Regions from separate parts of the Peribacillus sp. NPDC101480 genome, predicted to be linked through region 1. Evidence: riboswitches for the same ligand, from Rfam matches in the RefSeq annotation. Region 1 holds a riboswitch; each other region holds the start of a gene.
What was found. Region 1 has a riboswitch for preQ1 ahead of queC (7-cyano-7-deazaguanine synthase QueC). Riboswitches for the same ligand answer to the same signal wherever they lie in the genome.
Positions count from the first base shown of each region.

Region 2: another riboswitch for preQ1. It lies ahead of queC (7-cyano-7-deazaguanine synthase QueC); the one in region 1 lies ahead of queC (7-cyano-7-deazaguanine synthase QueC).
Region 3: another riboswitch for preQ1. It lies ahead of ACQKMF_RS19515 (QueT transporter family protein); the one in region 1 lies ahead of queC (7-cyano-7-deazaguanine synthase QueC).

Region 1 covers NZ_JBNNSB010000001.1:478,108-483,554, forward strand. The annotation lists gene ACQKMF_RS02465 (hypothetical protein) at 148-363, opposite strand; gene ACQKMF_RS02470 (methyl-accepting chemotaxis protein) at 802-2,481, opposite strand; PreQ1 riboswitch class I at 2,667-2,709, shown strand; gene queC (7-cyano-7-deazaguanine synthase QueC) at 2,765-3,430, shown strand; gene queD (6-carboxytetrahydropterin synthase QueD) at 3,430-3,900, shown strand; gene queE (7-carboxy-7-deazaguanine synthase QueE) at 3,893-4,621, shown strand; gene ACQKMF_RS02490 (DUF4260 domain-containing protein) at 4,674-5,021, opposite strand; gene ACQKMF_RS02495 (TetR/AcrR family transcriptional regulator) at 5,072-5,447, opposite strand, start outside.
Region 2 covers NZ_JBNNSB010000002.1:646,266-651,712, reverse strand. The annotation lists gene dpdK (phospholipase D-like domain-containing protein DpdK) at 1-310, shown strand, start outside; gene dpdD (protein DpdD) at 295-2,586, shown strand; PreQ1 riboswitch class I at 2,740-2,782, shown strand; gene queC (7-cyano-7-deazaguanine synthase QueC) at 2,817-3,497, shown strand; gene queD (6-carboxytetrahydropterin synthase QueD) at 3,501-3,983, shown strand; gene queE (7-carboxy-7-deazaguanine synthase QueE) at 3,976-4,704, shown strand; gene ACQKMF_RS10595 (VUT family protein) at 4,839-5,378, shown strand.
Region 3 covers NZ_JBNNSB010000006.1:48,995-54,441, forward strand. The annotation lists gene ACQKMF_RS19500 (cadherin-like beta sandwich domain-containing protein) at 1-801, shown strand, start outside; gene ACQKMF_RS19505 (PAS domain S-box protein) at 853-2,484, opposite strand; gene ACQKMF_RS19510 (TVP38/TMEM64 family protein) at 2,599-3,255, opposite strand; gene ACQKMF_RS19515 (QueT transporter family protein) at 3,379-3,864, opposite strand; PreQ1 riboswitch class I at 3,871-3,915, opposite strand; gene ACQKMF_RS19520 (YbaK/EbsC family protein) at 4,084-4,605, shown strand; gene ACQKMF_RS19525 (hypothetical protein) at 4,741-5,447, shown strand, end outside.

The DNA.
Region 1 (5,447 bases):
AAAATAAAAAAGCTCAGAAGCATTTCTGAGCTTTCGGCTTATATATTGCAAATGAATGGAATGGTCACGAATCTCCGTTCATCTGGAGATTTAACGTTGGGGAGTCTTGAGCTGCAGTCTGGGTAGCTGATTATGGAAGGAATCAGGTCAACTGGATTTCTTTCTGTCAGAAATTTCAAGGTTGGAGCCCTTTTTACCGCCATCAATCACATAAAATCTAGGAGTTAATCTCCTTCTTTTTCCTTGATTGTCAGGATTCATCTTCATATAATTTTCGTATTCTTTGCGAAAGAATTCATCGGTTTCCCGTTCCAGTGCTTTTCTTTCGTTAAAATCTGTTATGAATTTGAAAAAACGTTTCATATGAATTCCTCCTTATGGGGTTAAAAGGTCTTGGTTTAATAGTATCATATCATTAGTGAAATTTAACCTTTTTAAAAAATTTGAAGTGGGAATCGTGTTTTTGTGTGAATAAAGTTGTGAATGGCTTGATTCGAGAGAAAGCATGCAATGGAACCTTACTGGGTATATGTTCTCGTGCATGTTGAAAGGAAATGTCGGGATTTGCAGTAGCAGGTATTGGAAGTAATGAATATTTAAGTTAAAATATTCCTTTAATCAATTATACACTAAATATTCTGAAAACAAAGGGAAATATTCACTTCCAGCCACTTCTGATAGATTTGTTTTTTAATGGTTCATTATTGTGTATAGTTATTTATTCCCCGAATATACGAAAATGAAACAACCCTTATAATGGAAGGGAAAAAGCAATTTCCCGCATTCGGGAAATTGCTAGTGTCATAATTGGAACTTCTTAACCTGTTCAGTGAGCAGTTCTGCCGAAGATGCAAGTTCACTGGCATGATTCGTGATTTCATCCATCGAAGAGCTGGATTGCTGAGCGGAGGCGGAGACTTGTTCGATTCCTGCCGCGGACTCTTCAGAAACGGCTGCGATATCTTCGATAGCCTGATTGATTTTTTTGCTATTTGAGGAAATATAGTTCAATTCGTCTGTTATATGCAGTATTTTCATTTCCATATTCCCGACAGAATGATTGATTGTTTCAAAGGTTTGCCCTGTGAGCGTGATTTGTTTCGTGCCTTCATCCACTTGAGTATAACCATCTTCCAGGGAGTGGACGACCGTTTTTGAACCTTTTTGAATGGCGGAGACAATATTGGTGATATCCCCAACGGAGTCTGTGACCTCTTCAGCGAGTTTCCGCACTTCATCGGCGACGACGGCAAAGCCCTTGCCATGTTCACCAGCACGAGCAGCTTCTATGGCTGCATTCAGCGCCAATAGATTAGTTTGATTGGATATATCCTTGATGACCTGCACAAGCTGCGAAATTTGCTGTGATTGAGAATCGAGCCCTTTCACTTGCTCTACGGCATTTTTGACAATCCCATCAATACTTTGCATCTGTTGGACCGAACTGCGCATTAAAGTGGTGCCTTCCTTGGTCAAGGAAAGGATTTCGGTTGAACTGTTAGCTACATCCACCCCTTCTAGGTGGGCAAGCTTAATCCTGCCGGTGAAATCATCCATGATGCGAACCATTTCAGATGCCAGGTTGGCTTGTGACTCCGAACCTTCCGAAAGTTCATACATAGTAGTCGCTATCTGTTTGGTGCCCTGCTGCACTTCATTTGCTGATTGAGTCAGATCTTCGCTTTGGTTGGAAACGGATTGCGAAACAATGAGCATTTTTTCAATCGTATCACGAAGGTCTTTCTGCATTTGATTGGCGGATACCGTTAGTTCGCCCATTTCATCATTTGACTTTTGCTCCAGGGGCTCATGATTCAGCTCTCCTGCAGCCACCATTTTCATCCTATCCCTGATTTTAAGGAGGGGGGTGGTAATGAGGTTGGCGGTAACAACCGCAAGGACAAGGCCGATAAGGACTGCCGCAATGGATATGATGATACTTGTCGTCTTAACCGATTTCCCGCTGGTGATGACGGTTTCACCTGAAGCGACAATCAATTCCTCGCGTTCCGAAGCAAGCTCCTTGAAACCCTCCATAACTTCATTGCTTATTGGCGCCACTTCATTTTCGAGTATCTCTTTAGCGCGTTCTTCATTTCCATTTTCATATTGTGGAAACACCCGGTCTACAATCATCGTGCTCCAATCCACGCTTTTCTCGATTAATTCCTTCGCTTTAACAGAATCGCTTAAGGCAAGAAGATCCTCCTGGATGACCTGGCTTTCTTCGGTATATTGTAAGAACCCTTCTTTATAACTCTCGTCACCATAAAGAATATATGCCCGGGCGTATGCGGTTCTTTGTGCTAGATTGTATAGCAGCTTTTCGTCTTGGATAAGAAGCGGAAGCTCCTTTTCGATGATATCCTGGGAATATACCAGTGACTTGTTGCTGCTGTAGATATTGAATGATCCTAAGATGACACATAAAGATATGATGAGTGAAAATGCCACCAATACCTTTGCTTTAATGCTTTTCAAATTATTGGACCCCTTTATCGATATTTTATTCACACTGTTTTATCGGATAAATAAAAGGATATTTAAGCAATGAAAAGTTAACCAAATTTTCCATCAGATCCAATGTTCTCTTAATAAAAACATCTTGATTTCTTATCGTTTTCAAGTTACTATTGACTTGGAAAAATATAATATTCCGTGTTAAGGCGGAAGAGGTTCTAGCTACCCTCTCAAAAAAACTAAGGAGAAACAGTGCTCTATTCTTAGGGTGCTGTTTTTTTCCGTAAAAAGGAGTTTTATAGAAATGAAGAAGAAAGAAAAGGCAGTGGTTGTGTTTAGCGGAGGTCAGGACAGTACGACGTGCCTGTTCTGGGCGATGGAGAGATTTGAGGAAGTGGAAGCGGTGACGTTCGATTATAACCAGCGGCATAGCTTGGAAATCGAATGCGCTCAAAACATTGCCAAGGAATTGGGCATAAACCATCATATCCTTGACATGTCGCTGCTGAACCAACTGGCACCAAATGCGCTGACGAGAAGTGATATTGCGGTGGCGGACGGAGAAGAAGGGGAATTGCCGTCGACGTTCGTACCAGGGAGGAATTTGCTGTTCCTTTCGTTTGCCGGAGTGCTGGCGAGTCAGATTGGCGCTAAACATATTGTCACCGGTGTTTGTGAAACGGATTTCAGCGGATATCCGGACTGCCGCGATGTATTCATTAAATCATTGAATGTGACCTTGAACTTGTCGATGGACCAGTCATTCGTCATTGATACGCCGCTAATGTGGCTTAATAAAGAGGAAACATGGGAGCTAGCGGATCAGCTAGGCGCGTTCGATTTTGTGCGCGAAAAGACCCTGACTTGCTATAACGGAATCATCTCCGACGGCTGTGGAGATTGTCCGGCATGTAATCTGCGGAAAAAAGGACTGGATGACTATGTAAGCAGACGGAAGGTGCTTTCATGATGTACGGTTTTACGATAGTTGATAAACTCCAAAAAATAGATGAAGATATTCAGCGCAGCCAATTGAAGTATACAAACAAGAGGGTTCTCGTGAGTAAGGAATTCACCTTTGATGCGGCACACCATCTGCATGATTATGAAGGAAAATGCAAGAACCTGCATGGCCACACGTATAAGGTCATTTTCGGATTAAGCGGGTATACAGATTCACGCGGGTTGATGATAGATTTTGGGGACATCAAGGATATATGGAAAAATGAAATTGAAATCCACCTGGATCACCGTTATTTGAATGAAACCCTGCCGCTCATGAATACAACAGCTGAAAATATGGTTGTCTGGATTTATGAAAAAATGGCCGAATCCCTTTCATTAAAAGAATATGAAGGTGCTAGAGTCGAATTTGTTCGACTGTACGAAACGCCGACAAGCTATGCCGAAGCCAGACGGGAGTGGATGGAAAGTGAGTAAACTCCCGGTTATGGAAATATTTGGGCCGACCATCCAAGGGGAGGGAATGGTCATTGGCCAAAAAACCATGTTCGTTCGGACGGCCGGTTGCGATTATTCGTGTGCCTGGTGTGATTCCGCATTTACATGGGATGGCTCCGGTAAGGAAGATACCGTCCAGATGACTGCCGAAGAAATATGGGATGAGCTGAAGCGTATTGGGGGTTCCGCTTTTTCCTTCGTTACGATATCAGGAGGAAACCCGGCTCTGTTGAAAAACCTAAACGGCTTGATAGCGATCTTACATGAAAATAAAATGAAAATAGGTGTCGAAACCCAAGGGAGCCGATGGCAGGATTGGTTTCTCGATATTGATGAACTGACTATTTCACCTAAGCCGCCGAGCTCTGGAATGAACACCGACTTTACGGTGCTCGACAAAATCATCTCGAACCTTGCCAATCGAAATCCTGACAACCATGTCTCATTGAAAATCGTCGTATTTAACGAGGAAGATTATCAATATGCCAAACATGTACATGGGCGTTACCCGGAAATTCCTTTTTATCTGCAGGTCGGCAATGACGACAGCAGGACGGCGGATGATCGTCAATTGATCAGCGGCCTATTGAAGAAGTACGAAGAGTTAATTGATAAAGTGATAACAGATGATGAATTGAATGATGTGAAAGTCCTGCCCCAGCTGCATACCTATATATGGGGTAACAAGCGGGGCGTATAAAGAAAAGAAAGCGGAGGCAGTGTGATGCGTAATCACACTGCCTTTTAAGCTATTACAACCTTTGAATGTGTGTAGCTTTGAAGGATGATGTGTATTTAAGGCCATATCCAAATAAGCGATCCATTCCAATATGCGCAGTCCAAATTAAACCAATCAGCATCAATGCATCAGACTTTAGAAAAATGGCTAGCAAAATCATGAAGATGGACAGAGTATAAGTATGAAATAAGTTATAAACCCTTGCTCCAATCCGATCATTGATCAGGTAGGCCAGCATGGAAACATCAGGCGATAAAATCAATAGAAGGAAAATCCACCAGCTGAATTCATATAACGAATAGATGTAAATCACCGCTAAAAGGACCATGAGTCCTTCAATATGAAGGTATTTCTTTACCATATTAAAACCTCCAATGTTTAATTGACCTATGGTCAATAATATTCAAAAAATTATATGATGTTCCTGATGATATTTTTTACATGAAAATAAGCTAAGCCTTTTACATCTTGATAAGTTAGCTCAGAATTAATATAAAAAGTTATGAATCCGTGAAGAGAAAGAAAAATCGACCATATGGATGCAGGATTCAATTTGTTGTCCGTTAGGTCCGTCAGGGACTGGATGAGCTTTTCATATGTTTTATTAGAATCAAATTGAAGTAACTGCTGAATTTCTTTTTCCTTCGATAAAAACATGATGGAATAATGATTTTGTTGGGTTAGACCGAACTCCAAGAAGCACAATAAAATCTTTTCCATTTTTACAGAAGAATCCTTTTCCGACATGATGATATCATCGATTAAATTATTTAAAACGGAGAAATCC
Region 2 (5,447 bases), on a different contig from region 1:
AGACATACTAAATACTTTATCTTGGAAAGGATCTAAAATCCGTATCATATGTGATCCTAATCGAGTAGAAACAAAGAGGTTTATTAGCCAACTAAATGAAGTTGAAATAAAGAAATTAAATAACAATCACGAAAAAGGTCTTATGACTAGCCATATATATCTACATGGTTCAATGAACTTTACGTTTAGCGGTATTAATATTAATGGTGAAAATATTCGTATTACAAGTGATCGGTCTGAGGTCAATCAGGCTTTGCTAGCAGCACGTACTAGATGGGAGGAGGCTGAGGAAATATGTCACAATCATTAAAAACCAAATTCCTTCTTCTGCTACTACAAGTAAATGGTGTAAATCCTTATCATTTATCCGTTAACGGGAATGAGTGGTCAGGGAAAAACGATGAATTATTAGGGATGATTAAAAGGTTTTATGAGGATAACCCTGCTGTTCTTCCTTTTAGGAACAACCAAAAGGAGACTTTTTGGTTTTTGTTTGCACATAAAGATTATTTATTAGGACAACATGTTCGTGAATTAGATCACTTTTTGTTACCTTATCATTGTACACCACTAAATGATGGAAGAAAGTTAAACTATGATTCGGAAAAAAGATTGGGCCGAATCGGGCATGAACTATTTCCTGATGGTTATTACGCTTATGTATCAAAGGTTGAGCAGGAAGAAAATATTTGGGGGAGACTTCGGTTATGGAGGAGGCTTGATGACCGTCGACCGAACATCTCATATGACGAGTTAAAGGTAAATGCATTCACATTACGAAGCAGATTTTATCAAGCGATTGTTTTACAAAAATGGGAAGAGGCGAAAAGCTATTTAAATACACTTCAGCAAGGAAAATATTTGAGTGATGAAAATTATAAATTTTTAACGCTTCTGTGGTTAAGTGCCCAAGGTAAGTGGGATCGAATTTGGGAATCTGATGATTTTGAGATCTTGGCTGGATTCGGTAAAATACCTATTCAAGTTCATATCGCTTTAATCCGAACATTTTATCAACGCAAATTATCTAAATCGGATATTCTCGGCCGATATGATTTGTCAATGAAAGCATTTAAAGAATCACGATATAAGCTTGGAACACTCTTACGTTCACAGTTGAGTTTAGATGAGGAAACTTCTATACGTGTATTTGCTTATGAAGCAGCTTCTAAAGGTCAGGAAGATAAACTGGAGCGCTACCAAGAAAAGACCAAAGATGAGATCACTAAAGATATTATTGAATTCCTCTTACTTTATGTACAAACGAATAAAGAGAAGCCGATAATCTCCATTAATGATAAATTAGAACGAGCCAAACAGTGTTTTACTAATCATGAGTATGAAGATGCTTTTCTTCTTCTAAATGGAGTTGATCTTTCTATTGATAAGGTTCGTTTGCTTGCAGGAATTTCCATTATGGAAGAAACAGAGGAAACGTGCTCTGTTGCATTAAAGCATTATGAAATGCTATCTGAACAGGAACAACGGCAGTTAATGAAAGAACCGCAATCTAAAGGATGGATGATCTACTTACTTAATCTACAAAAAGAGAATGAATCTTTATTAATAACGACTGAGACAACCGATCGAGTGGATTGGTACAACTGGTTTTATAATTTTATACACACTTCTGATTTTGATCTTTTAGAAGAGCATTTAACGACGATAGATGTTCAACAAGGGAATATCAATTGGTCCATTACGTCTCTTAGTAATCTATCAGAAATAATAGCTACGATAGGAATAGAGTCTCTCTCATCCATGCAAAAATCTCTTTTACAAACAGCATTGCCTATGTTTGTTACAGAGTTAATGCAAGATGATTATTTTCCTAATGAAAAGGCGAATGAATTATATGAATATACGCGAGAAATTCTCTGTATTCATGGGAAACGAAATGAAAATAATACCGGCTTTTTATTAAGACTAACGGAAGGTTTATTGTGCTTAGAGATTTCCAAAGTTCATTTATATTGGAATCAAGTCGAATCATGGTTTAATGTATTCCCAACAGATCGATTATCATCATATGTGCTAGAATCTTTAGAGCTATTTAAGGAATACGGACTTGGTGATGATCTCTTACAACCAGTTTGGACAAATTGGGTTGGATCTCTTCTTGATAGAATAGCTAACCAAACGGTTATTCAATCATGGATTGATTTAGGAAACAGAATATCTGCTAATTCTTCCATGATTGATGCATTAAATGAGAAGATAACTTCTAATAGAGATATGGATCTATTAGAGGTATTACCTAATATGTCTATTACCATCTACTCTCTACGTGAGAAACCAGCACAGCGAGCTGCACAGCGGATTACAAAGAGAAATCCAAATGTTAAAGTAAAGGTCTGTACGGATAGTAAATTGACAAATGAAGCGAAAGCGTATGCTCGAAACTCAGATTTAGTTATTCTCGTCACAACTTGTATGTCCCATGCATTAACTTTTGGGATATCACCTTATTTAGATGATAATTTATTATATTCTCGAAGTTCAGGGGAAACCGGAATTATAGAGGCATTGGAGGAGTATTGTCAAGAACAGTATGATAACCAAGTTATGTCTAGTCATGTAAGCTAAATTATTATTAATTACTAGGTAATTGTAATGAAATTGAAAGTGCCTTTACCAATAAAGGTTGATGATTTTTTTAGTAACCTAAGTTGTAGCAATAATTAAAAAAAATAATTCTATCTCAAATTATGATATAATATTTATAGAGAAACCGCTCTCGCGGTAGAGGTTCTAGCTACCCTCTTTAAAAAACTAAGGAAAACAGTTCTGCTTTCTTAGTAGTGCTGTTTTTTCTATTGAAAGGAGTTTTACAATTGAAAAAAGATAAAGCTATCGTTGTGTTTAGTGGAGGACAAGATAGTACTACGTGTTTATTCTGGGCATTAGAACAATTTCAAGAAGTAATTGCTGTTACTTTTGATTACAATCAAAGACATATTACTGAAATAGAATGTGCAAAAAATATAGCAAAAGAACTTGGTGTAAAGCATCATATTTTAGATATGGGTTTACTGAATCAACTAGCACCGAATGCTTTAACAAGAGATGAAATTGAAGTGAAGGATGGGGAAAATGGCGGCAGCCTTCCATCGACCTTTGTTCCTGGTCGAAATTTATTATTCATGTCTTTTGCTGGTGTGCTAGCTAGCCAAGTTGGTGCGAAACACATTGTCACTGGGGTTTGTGAGACGGATTTTAGTGGATATCCAGACTGTCGAGATGTGTTCGTTAAATCATTAAATGTAACACTTAACCTTTCTATGGATCAGCAATTTGTGATTCATACTCCATTAATGTGGTTGAATAAAGCTGAAACATGGAAGCTAGCAGACGATCTTGGAGCATTTGATTTTGTCCGTGAAAAAACTCTGACATGCTATAACGGAATTGTTGCCGATGGTTGTGGTGAATGTCCGGCATGTAAGTTACGGAAAAACGGCTTAGACAACTATTTGAAGGATAGAAAGGGGCAATAAATAATGTACGGTTTTCGGATTGTTGAAAAGCTCCAAAAAATAGATGAAGATATAAAACGTAACCAGTTAAAGTACCATAATAAACGCGTGATGGTTAGTAAGGAATTCACCTTTGACTCAGCGCATCATTTGCATGCCTACGAAGGAAAGTGCAAAAATCTCCATGGCCATACTTATAGAGTTATTTTTGGACTGAGCGGATTTGTTGATGACCGTGGGTTAATGATTGATTTTGGTGAGATCAAAGAAATTTGGAAAAACGAAATTGAAATATTTCTTGATCATAGATATTTAAATGAAACACTGCCACCGATGAATACCACAGCCGAAAACATTGTCGTGTGGATTTATGAAATAATGTCCGATGCTTTGAAGCAAGAAGAAAGACAGATTAAATACAAGGATGCTAGATTAGAGTTTGTTCGATTATATGAAACTCCAACAGGTTATGCTGAAGCAAGACGGGAGTGGATAGAGGATGAGTAAAATACCAGTAATGGAGGTCTTTGGTCCAACTATCCAAGGCGAAGGCATGGTCATTGGACAAAAGACAATGTTTGTTCGAACAGCAGGTTGTGATTATTCTTGTTCATGGTGTGATTCTGCTTTTACCTGGGACGGTTCTGGAAAAGATTTAATAAAGCAAATGGACGCAGAAGAAATTTGGAAAGAACTTGTTTTACTCGGCGGAGATGGTTTTTCTTTTGTAACAATATCAGGTGGGAATCCTGCATTATTAAAGAACCTAAGTTACTTAATCGACCTTTTAAAAGAAAACAATATAAAAATTGGTTTAGAGACACAGGGAAGTAAGTGGCAGGATTGGTTTTTGCATATCGATGAATTAACAATTTCTCCAAAGCCACCAAGTTCAGGGATGATTACAAATTTTGATATACTTGATAAAGTAATTGACAATCTAAAGGAAAAAGACCCTTCACATAATGTAAGTTTGAAGGTTGTTGTTTTCGATGAGATTGATTACAACTATGCTAAAAAAATACACCTTAGATATCCCAAAACTCCATTCTTCCTACAGGTTGGAAATGAGGATAATAAAACAACAGATAATCAACATTTGGTAAATCAACTTCTACAGAAATATGAATGGCTTTTAAATAAAGTCATGTTAGATAATGAATTAAAAGATGTAAAAGTATTACCACAACTGCATACCTATATATGGGGAAATAAACGAGGAGTTTAGTTTTTTTATTGAAACAAACTGAAAAATCCAGTTTATAACTTTATAAGTTTGAGGTAGAATATTACTAGGAACATACGTTCCTATTTTAAAAGAGAAAATAGTTTTAAATTTATATATTAAGATGGGGTGATTAGTTGAGAATAATATTATACTTAGTTGCTATTATAACTGCAAACGTTGTTACTGCTGCATTTGCTCCTTTTCAGCTTGGCGTATTCATAATCCCAATGGGCACTTTCTTAATAGGTGCTACTTTTATTTTTCGAGATTTGGTACAGAACAAATATGGAAGAAAGAAAACATATTTCTGTATTGCTATTGCTCTTGCTTTGTCAGCTTTAGTATCTTTTCTATTAGGTGATACTTTATTGATTGTCTTAGCATCATCCCTGTCATTTGTTATTGCAGAAACTACTGATACTGAAATATATACTCGTTTGAATTTACCAATGAGTTGGCGAGTATTATATAGTGGTATTGTTGGCGGGCTATTAGATTCTGTAATATTTGTAATTATAGGTTTAAGTCCAATTGGTGCGAACTTTATACCTTGGGAAGCAGTTCCATTTGCAATTTTTGGTCAGATTATTGTTAAAACGGTTATCCAGGGGATAGCTGCCATTATTATTAATGTGATTTATTACACATCTAGAAATCATACGGCAACACCATAAGATATACCACCTTGAGACTTATGGTAAAAGGATTTAAACTATTTTTTGATTGTTTAATAGAAGATGGAC
Region 3 (5,447 bases), on a different contig from region 1:
ACACGGGCTGCAGCCAAGGTAACCGAATCGAAAGATGCTCCTAAAGAGAGTGAAGTTCAAAAGGAGCCATCCACAGAAACAAGTAATGCTCAACCTTCCTCGGATAATGGGAATAAATCATCTTTAACATCAACAGAATCCTCGGATAATGGGAATAAATCACCTTTAACATCAGAGGAATCCTCCAATAATCTAAAACTAAGCAGTGGTGTCAGCCAAGTGCCGAAAGCACAGCAAATTGAAAGTAATTCAACACAAAAACTGAAAACGGATTCTATAGAGAAGGCAGCGTCAGCAGATTCTTTAGGCGAGGAAGGCAATAATGCACCAGTGTTAAACAATCTGACAGTATCAACTGGAGTATGGAACAAAACTTTTGTATCTAATGAGCATACCTATCATATCGAGGTCGATAATGATATTTCTTCAGTCGAAATGGATGCAGCGACAAATGCCAGCGGAGCAACGATTGAATATGACGGTGAGAGCAGTAAACAAGTGAAGATCAAGGATAAAGCGAAGACGGCCATATCCGTTACCGTTTCGAAGGATGGGGAGCGCCGTACTTACGTCCTTGTTTTCGAAAAGGATATGGATGTGGAGATGGATGAGGAAGAAACCGTGGATGATGTCAAAACAAAAGAGGCAGAGGAAGTTGAGGCTGCACAAATGAGTATGGCTGGCAAGAATGTGAGCGATACATCGAAAGATACAGAAGGCCAGGTTAATGTGATACAGCCTGTCGAGACTGTGTCATTCTTTGGGAATATAAAGGATTTCTTCACCTCCCTGTTTAAATAGAATCGTTCTGAATCCTGCAAAAAAGGACAAGGTTTAGGCTTGTCCTCGGATTCAAAATTTTATGGGCAAAATGATTTGGATCTCGGTTCCATAGTTTAGTTCGCTGTTAAAGCGGACCTTTCCCCGATGCGCTTCGATGATTCGGCAACTGACTGTCAGTCCTAATCCGGTTCCTTTTTCTTTAGAAGAATAGAAAGGTTCTCCGAGATGCTTTATCCGGTTTTTTTCAATTCCGCTTCCATTATCTTTGATGGTGATGGAAAGGTTATTATCCATGCGTTCGAAATCAATCCAAATGTGATCTGCGGATGCCTCCATTGAATTTTTGAGCATGTTTATGAAAACTTGTTTTAATTGGTTTCCCTCACATAAAAGAAGCGGTATTTCGTTTTTAACAGATATTGATATTTGGGTGGGGTACGAGTCCGCCTCTGGTTTCAACAAGGTTTTGACATCATTCATCAGGTCGATGATTTGATGTTTGCTGAATGGAAGTTCCTGTGGTTTTGCCAGAACGAGTAACTCACTTACTATAAGATTGATTCGGTCCAACTCACTTAACATGATTGTGTAGTATTGTTCATAGGGATGGTCGTTCTTTTTAAGCAGCTGGACGAAACCTTTTAAAGAAGTCAACGGGTTTCGAACCTCGTGGGCCACACTTGCGGCAAGTTCGCCGACTATCGATAATTTTTCGGTTCTTCTTAAGCGGGCTTCGGTTTCCCGGATTTGAGTGACCTCTTTAGCATAAGTAATGATTCCTACTAAATCCTCGCCAACCATCATCGGGACAAACGTACAAGAAAGTAAGATGGACTTCCCGTACTTCGTCAGGAATTCTATATCTTTACCTTTTTTGATCCCCTTATGGTTTTCCATGACATATTGGCAAGATGTACGGATCAATTCCGCATCTTCTGCTGAGAAGTTCAAATTAATGAATGAGGCTCCATGTATTTCTTCCTGTTGAAAGCCTGTTACCGTTTCAAATCTAGGATTCACCGTCGTGATCATTCCGTTTAAATCAAGCATCAGCATCGGATATGGGTTGTGTTCAAACAATGACTTATAGCGTTGTTCACTTTCGAATAATTGATTCTCCGCGACAACCCTTTCAGAAATATCCCTGCCAATGACGACTAAGCCTTTTCGTGAACCATCCTCATTGAACAGGGGAACTTTGATCGTATCAAAGGTCTTGTGATTGCCATCGGGAAGTGGGATGATTTCCTCACACCGTGTGATTTCCCCTTTTACCCACGTTTCTTCATCGGAAACTTCACAGTAGATCAACGACTCTTTATAAAATTCGGAGTATTCGGCGAGCTCACTGTCTCTTTTTCCTTTATAATTTACATGCTCCAATTGAAATAATTGCAGCCCGAAGGTATTGGATTCAAGCCATCGGCCATCACCATCCTTGAAGTTAACGAAATCAACCATCGAATTGATGAGTGTACGCCGACGTTGTTCCGCCTCTTTTAATCGTTTGAATTCTTCCCTTTTAGCTAAATAAAGATATAAGACCAAGCCTATTGATAAAAGGAAAACAAAGCCTTCCACTCTTTGCAGTTGAACGAAGACTTCCTTGTTTTGGATATTTGTAGTTAAAAAATAGTCGAATACGACTAATGTAAGAATCCCGGATAGGATATATATTGCTAAGATGGAGCGTTTGGACATGGAGATTCTCCCTGATTTTAGACATTTCAAAGGTAAAATTACATACACATTTTAACAAACTATCGAAAAAAAATATATGCAGAATCCTAAATAAAAAAACAGGGGCCAATGTGGTCACCTGTTTTTTCTGAAGAAGGTAAGTTTCTTTTTCTTTTTTGCACGCTTATAGATAATGAAAAATAGTAAGAAGAGGAGTGCGAGTGCAGCTAGCGTATATTGGTTCATTTCAACAGATAGCAGTCCATAGGGAATCAGCGATAGGAAGAAAAAGTATATAAGGTTGCCAAGCGCCGTCGCTAATAAAAAATCCTTGAACGTGACAGTGCTGACTCCAGCTGCCAAGTTAATTAAGCTTGTTGGGATAAGCGGGAAAATCCTTCCTGTAAAAACGTACATGAAGCCATGCTCCACAACGGTTTCCTGCCATTTTTCACCAATCTTCTTTAAGAGAAGCTCCTGAAACCAGTTTCTTGCTGCATAAAAAATGAATCCTGAGGCAACAACACTTGTAAACCAACTCCATAGATAGCCATATATGAATCCGAATATCGTGACATTGATAGTCAGGAGCAATATTAAGGGGATGATTGTAAAAGAATTTTGTACAAACATCAATACGAATGTCACAATAAATGTAAGCAGAAGGTTTTCCTTCAATATACCAATAACAGAATCCAGGTCACTTTTCCAAACCAAAGTGAACAGCTCAGCATTAGAGTATATAAATATTGCGATTACAAATAGACCTAATATGGTCAGGACTTTTTTCAAAGGGCCACCACCATTCTTACTAATAGTTTATCATTTTCGAGTTCATTGGTGAAAAAAAAGAGCTGCCGCATCAAGCAGACAGCTCTTTTCCATTATAGTGGCCTAACGGCGCGAAGATTCCTTTTAAAGCCACTTTTCAAACTGAATTCTTTTGTTCATTCCATAAATGATTGGCGCTCCGATCAGGAGGACGACGAACTCACCGACAGCTGTAGTCATCCAGCTTAGCCAGAATGGCAAGCCAAAGGCAAGGTTCAGTTCAATTGCAATTAAAAACATTGTGAATGTAAAAAAGATAATCGTGGCGATCATCCGTCCTTTAATGCCTTTTATGAAACGAGAAATATAAATGACAAGCAATAAGGCGAGCAGGGATTGCCCCACCCCAAAAATCAAATCATATGGCACCATCGGCGAAAAGAGCAGATTCGATATGAAGACCCCGCCAACGATACCGTAGATATACTTTTTATTGAATACAATCAGATGATTCAACATTTCCGGTACACGGAATTGGAACATCTCAAAAGCTATTGGTTTAAACACCAATGAGACCGCCACATACAAGGCAGCCAATAACCCGTTTATCACGAGTGTACGAACATTCATTTTACTCTCTCCCTAGTTTTTTATCGTGGGATGGTTACGAACCACGTGTAGGCGTTTACCCGATTATTAATAGTATCCCATGTACGCTTGTTTCGTCAATTTGTAAAGAATGGTTTTAATTTATTAGTTTCCCCAGTAGAAGTAGCACAATAGGATTTTGATTTATTGCAATGAAGGATGATATTATTTCAATATGTACGTCAAAGGAGTGAATATAAAATGTCGATCGAGAGTGTCAAAAGCCATTTTAAACAATGGAATCGGGAAGGCGACGTAAAGGAGTTCGAAACATCGAGTGCTACGGTGATTGAGGCAGCGGAAACCATCGGTGTTATCCCAGCGCGGATTGCTAAGACTCTTTCCTTTAAAGGGGAAGGTGAACACGCGATTTTGGTAGTTGCCGCAGGGGACGCTAAAGTGGATAATAAGAAATTTCGTCAGACATTCGGTTTCAAGGCACGAATGCTTTCGCCTGAAGAAGTGCTTGCACAGACCGGCCATGCAATCGGAGGCGTTTGCCCGTTTGGTCTGGCAAACGATTTAGCTGTTTTTCTTGATGTATCGTTGAAGCGCTTCGAGTCATTGTTCCCGGCTTGCGGCAGTGCGAACTCTGCAATAGAACTTACACTCGCTGAATTGTTTGAATATTCAGGTGCGAAGGAGTGGGTGGATGTTTGTAAGGGTTGGGAAGAAAAGGACAATGAGGAAACGGCGGTAGGCAATGCAGTTGATGTCATTTGATTAATGTGTCAAAAAATTAGATTCACATGATTGGGATTGAGTCCACTGCAGTGGACTTTATTTGTAGGGGCCGCATGCATTTCTATGATTAAAGCGGAAAACGGGCAGAAAGTGTTCCTGAGCGGAGGTCGAAAGATGTTAAATGGAAGCGAAAGAAAAAGCAATAGCAGCTATCTTAGTCTTAAAACTCTTTATGAAGAAAATATAACGGTTAAGAGCATTGCCCAGGAGCTTGAGTTTTGCCATAAAAATGATCTGGCGCTGGATATTCAGGAAGCATTGGAAAAAAAGAATTTTGATATATTGGCTGTCCAAGATCAAGGGGAAATCATCGGGTATATCGAAAGGGAAGAACTAGGTGAAGGAAGTATTTCTGAATATATGAGAAACTTTTCACCAAGGGAAATGGTTTCGGACTCAACCCCTTTGATCCAGCTTCTCCATATTTTCAAGAATAAAACAAGGGTGTTCGTCTTGGAGAATAATTCAATTAAAATGTTGATTACCCATGCCGACCTTCAAAAGCCTCCGATCAGGATGCTGATATTCGGATATATTACCTTATTGGAAATGAGGATGAGCGATATCATCCTGGATAGATTCGGCGATGGCAGCTGGTATCCAATGATCAGCGAAGACCGTTTAGAAAAGGCAACCGAATTATATAGAAGGAGAATTGATAAAAATGAGGATATCAATATAATAGAGTGCCTGCAAATCAGTGATAAATTCGATATCATACATAAAGATAAGGAATTGAGGTGCTTCTTCCAAATCCCTTCGAAAAGTAAAGGGAAGAAGGATGCGAATGCCATCCGGAAATTACGGGATAAGATTTCCCA